Regions from separate parts of the Microbispora cellulosiformans genome, predicted to be linked through region 1. Evidence: riboswitches for the same ligand, from Rfam matches in the RefSeq annotation. Region 1 holds a riboswitch; the other holds the start of a gene.
What was found. A riboswitch is a leader RNA that binds a small molecule or an ion and turns the genes downstream of it on or off. The one in region 1 is predicted to bind cyclic di-AMP.

Region 2: it holds a riboswitch for cyclic di-AMP, as region 1 does, so the genes downstream of both, F5972_RS30590 (CHAP domain-containing protein) here and F5972_RS19910 (coiled-coil domain-containing protein) in region 1, are expected to answer to the same signal.

Annotation. Positions count from the first base shown of each region.
Region 1 is NZ_VYTZ01000007.1:20,342-25,073, reverse strand. It holds gene F5972_RS19920 (DinB family protein) at 1-190, opposite strand, end outside; gene F5972_RS19915 (MerR family transcriptional regulator) at 292-1,245, shown strand; gene F5972_RS19910 (coiled-coil domain-containing protein) at 1,288-2,199, opposite strand; cyclic di-AMP (ydaO/yuaA leader) riboswitch at 2,234-2,372, opposite strand; gene galT (galactose-1-phosphate uridylyltransferase) at 2,445-3,503, opposite strand; gene F5972_RS19900 (DeoR/GlpR family DNA-binding transcription regulator) at 3,571-4,377, opposite strand; gene F5972_RS19895 (TIGR03086 family metal-binding protein) at 4,625-4,732, opposite strand, start outside.
Region 2 is NZ_VYTZ01000015.1:74,013-78,744, forward strand. It holds gene F5972_RS30580 (SPW repeat protein) at 1-390, shown strand, start outside; gene F5972_RS30585 (hypothetical protein) at 556-1,947, shown strand; cyclic di-AMP (ydaO/yuaA leader) riboswitch at 2,185-2,329, shown strand; gene F5972_RS30590 (CHAP domain-containing protein) at 2,708-3,433, shown strand; gene F5972_RS30595 (hypothetical protein) at 3,583-4,158, shown strand; gene F5972_RS30600 (MarR family winged helix-turn-helix transcriptional regulator) at 4,405-4,732, opposite strand, start outside.

The DNA of each region.
Region 1 (4,732 bases):
CGACGTCGGCCATGTGCCGTACGAGGCCGAGCAGTGACATGGACGACGGCGGGGTGGAGCGCAGTCGCAGCTGCTCCTCGGTCAGCCCCTCGCACTTCAGGGCCAGCGTCTGGCGGTGATAGTCGAGGAAGGCGCGCAGCGTCTCGCGCTCGCCCGCGGCGGTCGGAGGATCGGTACGTGTGTCGGTCATCCCGCCATCCTTCCCCGGTCCCCGGCGGCCGGCCACTTCATTACCGCCCGCGGGGAGACTGGGCTTGAGTCTCCCGTAGGGGGAGACGCGAGAGTGCAGGCATGGACGGCGACACGTTCTTCACGATCGGAGCCCTGGCCCGGCGGACCGGCCTGACGGTCAAGGCCATCCGGTTCTACTCCGACACCGGAATCGTGCCGCCGGCAGACCGCAGCCCGGGCGGCTACCGGCTTTACGACATCGGCGCGCTCGCGCGTCTGGACCTGGTGCGCACCCTGCGTGATCTGGGGCTCGACCTCGCTGTCATCCGGCAGGTGCTGGAGCGGGAGGTCTCGGTGCCCGAGGTCGCGGCCGCGCACGCCGACGCACTGGAGGTGCAGATCCGCACCCTCCGGCTGCGGCGCGCCGTACTGCGCGCGGTAGCCAAGCGGGGCTCCACCCCCGAGGAGATGGACCTCATGCACAAACTCGCCAAGCTCTCCGACGACGAACGCCGGCGCCTGATCACCGGCTTCATCGACGACACCTTCGGCGGGCTCGACGCCAACGCCGAGTTCGTCGCCATGATGCGCTCGACCATGCCCGAACTGCCGGACGACCCCGAACCCGAACAGGTCGACGCCTGGGTGGAACTCGCCGAGCTCACCCAGGATCCCGACTTCCGCGCCGCCGTCCGCCGCATGGCGGAGTACCAGGCGGCCCAGCGGGCGCAGGGCGACCGCACCGGCCTCCACCACGATCTCACCGAAACCGTCCGCGAGAGCGTCGGCCGCGTGCTCGATGCCGGTATAGCCCCGGGTTCGGCCGAGGCCGCACCCGTCGTCGACGCCCTCACCGCCCGGTACGCGCAGACCTTCGGCCGAGCCGACGACGCCGGCTTGCGCCGCTGGCTGCTGACGCGCCTGGAGATCGGCGGCGATCCCCGCGCGGAACGCTATTGGCACCTGCTGGCCGTCATCAACGGATGGCCCGCCCCGCCAAGCCTCGCACCGGTGTTCACGTGGTTCGCGGACGCCCTGCGCACGCACACCGGGCAGCAGTCCCGCGCGCGGTAGTCCCGCACCCGGCGGCCGCCATCGAAGCGCCGGCGCGGTTCGCTAGTACATCGAGATGTGGACGTGGTCGTAGTGGTTGGCGGTGACGCCGCCGCGGTCGGACATCGGGCGCCAGCCGGGATGACCGAGGTTGTAGATGCGTTGCCGCCAGATCACGTACATCACGCCGAGCTTCGGGCCGTTCTTGATGGCCCAGGCGGCCAGGCTGTCGCCGAGCGCCTGCATCTGCGCCGAGGGCATGGAGCCGCCCGAGCTCATCATGAAGTCGCAGGCGCGGCCGAGGGGGTGCTCGCCGCTGTTCTCGGCCCGGTAACAGCCGACCGGGAAGCCCAGATCGAAGTGGCTTTCCACCTCGGACCGCATCAGCCGCATCCGGGGCGTGATGTTGTCGGCTCCGGCCGGCAGCTCGGGCGCCCACGAGCCGCTCGCCCTCCGGCCCGGGGCGATCGGGACCAGGCGGTCGATCTTGTCCTGGATGTCGTCGATGAGCTTCTCGGCCTCCCGGCGCTGGCCGGCGACCTCCGCGGCCTGCGACTTCAGCGACGCGGTGAGCGCCTTCGCCGCCTCGGCGGCCTTCTGCCGTTCGGCGCGGACCTCGTCCACGCGCGCGAGCCTCGCGGCCTGTTCCTCCTTGAGCTGGTAGGCCACCGCGGAGACGGTCAGGTTGGGCAGGACGCGCACGCTGTCGGTCTGGTACCGCAGCCTGACGAACTCCCGGACCTCGTCGAGGGTCGCCGTGTAGTCGGCCTCCGCCCTGCTCACGCGGGCGCGCGCCGCCGCCTCGTCGTCGCGTGCCTTGGCGAGCGCGACCCGCTTGGCGTTGTAGTCGGCGATGAGCCGGTCGACCTTCTTCTGCAGGCCGGCGAGTTGCTTCTTGAGCTGCTTCTCCGTCGGCTTGGGGGCGGCGGTGCCCCCGGCGGCAGTGCCGAGGACGAGGGCCGCGGCGGTGAGCACGCCTGCGGCCAGGGGGAACGCGCGGGGCAGAGCCCACTCCTCTCCATCTGCCGACCGGGTTAGCTGACGGGTGCGGGCTGGAGGAGCCCGGGCAGCGACGTGCCTTTACCCCAGAGGCGTGAACGGGTCCCCGGCTCCCGGGCGAGGCGCCCGGGATTAGGCGGCACCGGCTGTGACCGGTGGTGCCAGGGATACTAGTGGTAAAGAAAAGGCGACTGCCACCCCAAGTCGCAACCGTACGGAGATCAGTCCGTTACCACCTCACGCAGCATGCGGGCCGCCTCCTCCGGGAGCACGTCGTTGACGAAGGCGCCCATCGCCGACTCCGATCCGGCGAGATACTTCAGCTTGTCCGCCGTCCGCCGGATCGTGAAGAGCTGGAGGTGGAGGTAGGCCAGATCCCGCCGGTAGGTGACCGGCGCCTGGTGCCAGGCCGCGACGTACGGCATGACGACGCCGAACAGCCCGTCGAGGCGGCGCAGCACGTCGATGTACAGCGGCGCGAAGGCGGCCCGCTCCTCCTGCGACAGCGCCGGGATGTCCGGCACCCGGCGGTGCGGGTAGAGGTGCACCTCGAACGGATACCGGGCGGCGGCCGGGACGAAGGCCGTCCAGTGCTCGTTGGCGGCGACCACGCGGGGCCCCCTCCGCTCGGCCGCGAGGACGTCCGCGAACAGGTTGCCGCCGCGGTGCCGGGCGGCGGTGTCCAGCATCTGCCGGGTACGCGGCGTGACGTACGGATAGGCGTAGATCTGCCCATGCGGGTGCGGCAGCGTGATGCCGATCTCGGCGCCGCGGTTCTCGAAGCAGAAGACTTGCTCCACGCCGGGCAGCGCGGACAGTTCGGCCGTGCGGTCGGCCCACGCCTCGACGACCAGCACGGCCCGCTCGTCGCCGAGCGAGCTGAAGGAGGCGTCGTGGTCGGAGGTGAAGCAGACGACCTCGCAGCGCCCGATCCCCGGCCGCACCTCGCTCAGCCCGCCCACCTGCTCGTACGCGCCGGTGTTGAAGCTGAACGACGGGAAGCGGTTCTCGAACACCGCCACCTCGTACGGCGAGGGGATCTCCGAGCCGGGATGCCCGGGGCAGAGCGGGCACTCCTGGGCGGACGGCAGGTGGGTGCGGGTCTGGCGGTGCCGGGCGACGGCCACCCACTCGTCCATGAGCGGGTCGTGCCGCAACTCGGACGCGAGAGGGCGCGCGGGCAGATCCCGCGGGTCGGCGGCGGCGTGGTCGGCGTCGTCGCGGCGGTCGAAGTAGATCAGCTCCCGGCCGTCGGCCAGATGGGCGATGGTGCGCTTCACGGTGGATCTCCAGCTTCACAGTGCTCTTTCGCGGCATCACTGCGGGTGTGCCGTCGGGGAGTGTCTGTCACAGGGAGGCGGTCTCCAGGGACGCCTCACCGGACGGATCGGCGAGGAGAAGCTCGCCGGCCTGCTCCGACAGCACGGCGCGGGCCTCCTCGGGCAGGCCCGCGTCGCTCACGACCACGTCGGCCTCGCCGAGCGCCGCGATCGTGCTGATGCCGATCGTCCCCCACTTGGTGTGGTCGGCCAGGACGACGAGCCGCTGGGCGGCCGCGATCAGGGCGCGGTCGGTCTCCGCCTCCAGCAGGTTGGGGGTGGTGAAACCGGCCCGGACGCTCATCCCGTGCACGCCGAGCATGAGGGTGTCGACGTTCAGGGAGCGGACGGCCGCGACCGCGACCGGGCCGACCAGCGCGTCGGACGGCGTCCGCACGCCGCCCACGAGCACCACGGTCTGGTCGGGGCGTCCCGCCCGGTGGAAGACGTCGGCCACCTGGACGGAGTTGGTGATCACGGTCAGCTCGGGCACGTCCACCAGGTGGTGGGCCAGCGTCCAGGTCGTCGTCCCGGCCGAGAGCGCGACGGAGCTTCCCGGCGGCACGAGCGGGGCCGCGCGGCGGGCGACGGCCTCCTTCTCGGCCTGCTGCCGCATCGACTTGGCCGCGAAGCCCGGCTCCTCGGTGGAGCCGGTGCCGGTGGCGGTGGCCCCGCCGTGCACCTTGACGATCAGGCCGCGCTCCGCCAGGACCTCAAGGTCGCGGCGGATCGTCATGTCCGACACCCCGAGCTCACGCACGAGTTGCGCGACCCGCACCCCGCCGGACCTGCGCACCCTCTCCAGGATCGCCTGCTGCCGTTGCTGGGCCAGCATCCACCACTCCCGTCAACAGATTCCACCAAATCATGCCAGGCTTACGTTCAGGAGTGTTGAGTTGGGGTGCGGGTACTTGCCGCCGCCCGCCCGCGGGAGGACAGTGGGCGAAAGCCGTACTCCAGGGAAGGCGGCCGCGATGGGCAGACGCGCACGCAAGTCGAAGGCCCGCAGGAAGAAGAAGGCCAACCACGGCAAGCGCCCCACGGGCCGGTAACCCGGTTCCGGGGTCGTCCGGGCGTTCGCCTCAGGGGTTTCTGCCCCACGCGGCGAGCAGCCGGGTCTGCTGGTCGGCGCCGGCCGGGACGTCCCGCTCGTCCCCGATCACCCCCGCCTCGCGGTAGCCGTCCCACGC
Region 2 (4,732 bases), on a different contig from region 1:
CCGGCGCAGGTGATGGACGCGGTGACGCTCCTCGCCGGGCTCTATCTCGCCATCTCGCCGTGGATCGTGGGATTCACCGGGTTCGGCGGCCTGACGGTCAACAACCTGATCGTCGGGCTGGTCGTCACGGCGCTCGCGCTGAGCTGCGCCTCCGCGTTCGGCCGGACGTACGGCGTGAGCTGGGTGACACCGGTGCTCGGCGTCTGGGCGATCATCGCGCCGTGGGTGATCAGAGGCCAGCCGGCGACCACCGCGACCATCTGGAACAACGTGGTCACCGGAGCGATCATCTTCCTGTTCGGCCTCGGCGCGCTGGCGTTCGCGGCCAACTACCGGCAGCACGAGCACGGCCGGCGCAGGGGAGTCGGCTCACCCGGCGGCGAGTGGTAGCCGGCGCCGCCGCGCCCCAGCCGGCGCGCGTGGCGTACGGCGGACGGCCGGCGGAGGTTGTCCTCCGCCGGTCTCCCCGTCCCAGGACCGTCCCGCGGCCGGCGCCTGCCGCGGCCCGCCTTTCCGCCGCGACTCTGTCGGGGGCGGGCGATAACGTGTCGGCTCGTGTCGCGAAGATCACGGTGGTGGTGGGCCGCCGCTCTGGCGGCGTCGTCGGCAGGGCTCGCCTACAGCCTGACCCTGGCCCAGCACGGCTTCACCTGGTTCTCGTTCGGATACTGCCCCGTGCGCGATCTCTACGACGCAGCCACCGATGTGTGGTGGCCCGCCCGTACGTACTTCCCCCTGGCTTGGTATTCGGGGCTCCCCGGCATCGTTGTCGCGTTCGCCGCGCACTGGGCCGCCATCCGGGCGAGACGTCCCCGGGCCGGGCGGGTGCTCGCCCGCGTCGCGGCGGCGCCGCTGCTCGTCCTGTTCGGCCTCGCCCCGCTCGCGTTCGCGCTGGACCTCGCGAGGGACGCGGCCTGCCTGGACAGGTGGGGCGGGGCTTTGGGGGTCAGGCTGATTCTCCTCCCGGACGCCGTCGCCGCCGTGGCCGCCCTGTGCGCGCTCGCGGCGGTGCGCATGCCCCGCCACCGGCTCCGCCGGGCGCTGAGCCTGGCGCTCCTCCGACTGCCGCGCAGGTCGGCACCGGTGCTCGCCGTACTGGTGCTCCTGACCCTCCTGCCGGTGGCCGACCTGGCGGTGGGGGAGATCACTTCCCGTCCCTGCGAGGCGCGCTTCGTGGACGGGCGCTCGGGCGGCGCGCACGCCGTGCCGCCCTACGGCGCGGGTGAGCGCAGGTTCCTCTGCGACGCACGCGAGAGCGGCCGTTTCGCGGACATCTCGGACCAGGACCTGCTCACCTACGGGCACGCCGCCTGCGACGCCTACCGGCCGGGTGACGACGACGCCTACGTGTTCGCCGCCGTCTGCCCGCCGATAGCGGTGGATCTGCGGAAGAAGCAGGCGGCCGACGAGGCCGCGTACCGGCAGCAGGAGGCGGTGAACCAGCGGGCCTGCGACAGCGCCACTCACCGGCCGCGGGTCAGGCCGCTCCGAGTCGTGAGGGCTCTGATGGGCACCGACTACGGGGTGATCGAGTCCCTGGAGACGGAGGCCGCGCTCGACGACGACCTGCTGACGAGAGCGCAGGCGAACGGCCTGGTCGCCGCTCTCCCCGGTCATCTGATGGTGATCACGCACTCCGACTTCGACAACTGCCTGACGGCGGAGCTGTACCGTCGCCGACCACCTGTCGAGGCGAGTGGCTGGGACCGTGTGGTCGAGGTCGGCTACCGGAGCCTGGCCGGTCGTATAGAGCTGATGGATCCGATCCAGGGGGAGAGCGATCTGCCGAACCTCGCCTTCCGGGGCAGGGGCCGGTATCGCATCCGGGTGCACTACCGCGTGCCGGCCGGGGAGCCGGGGAGCACCCAGGACCTCCTGATCATGATCTTCCCCGGGGCGGACGAGTGGACGATCGAATATCTGCCGCGCCGGGGCAGCAGCCGATGACGCCGGCCCGGCCGTTCACGTGCTCCAGGCCGTTCAGGCAGGCCGCAGGGCACCGCTGAGCCCTCACGGGGTGATGTGGCGCAAATCACGATTGGGCGCCGCCGGTGCGAGGACCTGCGGAAGCATGATGCGGAAGGGGCGGAAATAGACCTATTTGCCGGGATTTCGGTCGTGTCCTACTCGTGATCTACTATGCTTCCGGTCAGTGCGCCGGTGCGTGGTCCTCAACCCGAGGACGACCGGCGACCGCCGAATCCCGGATGTCATCGAACCCGGGAACCGGGGACCCACGTCTCTTCTGGGGTGAATCCGGACCATCCGGTAGGGCTACTCCTGGCCCGAACCCGTCAGCTAACCCGGTAGGCGGCCAAGGAGAGGAGAGCGCGTGGAGTGTCCGCTCCACCTGCCCACCCGGCCCGGGTTCCGTTCCCGGCCCACATGCCCGCCCTGGAACGTCTCCAGGCTTCCGGGGTGACGGCGCGCCCGTGACGGGCTGCCACATCTCCCGTTTCTGAAACCCGTCCGATCCCGTCCGACTCCGGCCCGCCGCGGCCGTGTCCGTCGGCGTGACGGTCATGCCTCCATGCCGTCGTGCCCGGCGGGCGGGTTCGTCATGTTCTGACGCGCGCTATAGGAGCCTTCGATTTCTACCGATCCGATTGCACAGCAGCTGCTCGACGCCGTACGCCCGGAACTGGGCTACCGCGAACGGCCCGGGAAGCTGACCAAGTTCGGCGAGTGGTACGCCGACAACATCGCCATGGACTCCGACTTCAAGGCGGCTCCCTGGTGCGACATGTTCGTCTCGTGGGCGGCCGACCGCGCGGGCGTGCGGGACCACGTCGGCGAGTTCGCGCTGACCACCAAGCACGCCAAGTGGTTCGAGCAGCAGGGCGCCTGGAGCCGGAAGCCGGAACCGGGAGCGGTGGTCTTCTTCGCCTGGTCGGGGTCGAAGCGCATCAAGGACATCGACCACGTCGGTATCGTCGAGAAGGTCGTCGGCGGCAAGGTCCACACGATCGAGGGCAACGTCGACGGCGTCTGGCTCAAGCGCAAGGTGCGCGACTCCAGCAAGATCGTCGGGTACGGCCTGCCGCGCAAGGTCAAGGCGACCCCGAAGGTGACCGTCACCGTCCAGCCGGTGGCGGCGGACGCCACGGTCCAGGGGGCGGCGGACGCGGCCGTCCAGGGGGCGGCGTCGGCCACGCGGAACATGGCCGCGAGCCACGGGCAGTCGCTGGGCGCGGTCTTCTCGCCGGGCGACGCCGTCCTGCCGGCCGGCCTGCTGTTCGCGCTCGTCTCGACCGCGGTGACCGGCCTGCGGTTCAGGGCCGCCGCGGCGGCGACGTCCGGCGGGCGGCACCGCAAGGGCGGCCCGCGGCAGGCGGGGGACGGCGGCGAGCGGCGCGGCCGGGAGACCGCCGGGGCCGGGGTGCCCGGCCCGGCCGCAGCTCAGGAGCCGCTCCATCTCCCCTATCTCGGCTGACCGGCCGGAGAGACGCCTGGGAACATTCTGGGAGTTTGAGATCGTTTGCGGGTGTCTGTGAAATTCGGTGACTCGCGCGGCTAAGGTGGGCAGCCACCCGCGGAAGCCGTGGAGCTTTCCCCCGATCCGACCGCTGGGAGTTGTCTCACATGTACGGGCGCGTCCCCTCACCGACGAGCCAGGATGATCAGTTTCGTCAGGAGGTCCTCTCCAGTCAGGACGAACCATCCGGCACGAAGAGCAGGAAGCCCCTCGTCGTCGTCGCCGTGATCCTGGTCGCCGTACTCGCGGCGGCGGGCGCGGGCTTCGCTTTGCGCGGCGCCACGGACGCCGGCGGCCCCTCCGCGGGCACTGCCGGGCAGGCGACGGCCCCGGCGCAGGAGAACGGCGCCGGTGACCCCGCCGACTCCGGGCCGGACTCCGGCGCCGGATCCGAGGACGGCTCGGCGGACGGCTCCGAGGGCGGTGGCGCGGACGGAGGCTCCGCACAGGCGCCCGCCGGAGACACTGCGGGCACAGGTTCCGGCACAGGCTCCGGCGCGGACGGGTCCGGCGACCAGGCGGCCGGCGGCACGGGCCAGGCGAAGACCGCGCCGGCCGGAAAGGCGGGCGGCGGCACGAAGGGCGGCACGGGGACCGGGTCGAGCCGGGACGACGACACGCCTTCGACGGCCGGCGACCCCGGCGGCCTCATCCCCGGTGAGTGCGCCGCCTCCGGATGCTGAGCAGGCCGCAGCGCTGAGCAAGCCGCGGCCTTGGAGTGAACGCGCCGCCTCTGGACGTCGGCCCGGCCGCGGTCTCGGGGTGAGCGCGCCGTCTCTGGGTGTTGACCCGGCCGCGGTCTCGGGGTGAGCGCGCCACCTCCGGGTGCTGAGCGGGTCGCAAGCCCCGGTCCGATGGGTGCGCCGCTGCCGCGTACCCGGCCGGGCTCCGGCGGGCGTCTAGGGTGATCGAGCGCCCAGGGCGCGGGGTCAGGAGGACGGGTCGGGCCAGCCCAGCGGGAACGATGCGGTCGTGGGTGGTTCGCCGGCCGCGTCGGTGAACTCGCGCATGGCGGTGATCAGGGCCTGACGCCGGGGGGCGGGCATCCGGGCGAGTATCGCCGCGATCTCCGCCTCGCGCCGGGCCGTGACCTCGTCCACGATGCGCCGGCCGATGCCGGTCAGCCGCAGCAGCGTCTCACGCCGGTTCTGCGGGTTCACCTCACGCTTCAGCAGCCCGGCGGCGGCGAGGCGGTCCGCCATCCGCATCGCGGTCGAGGGGTTCACGCCGAGCCTCTCGGCCAGCGTCACCAGTTTG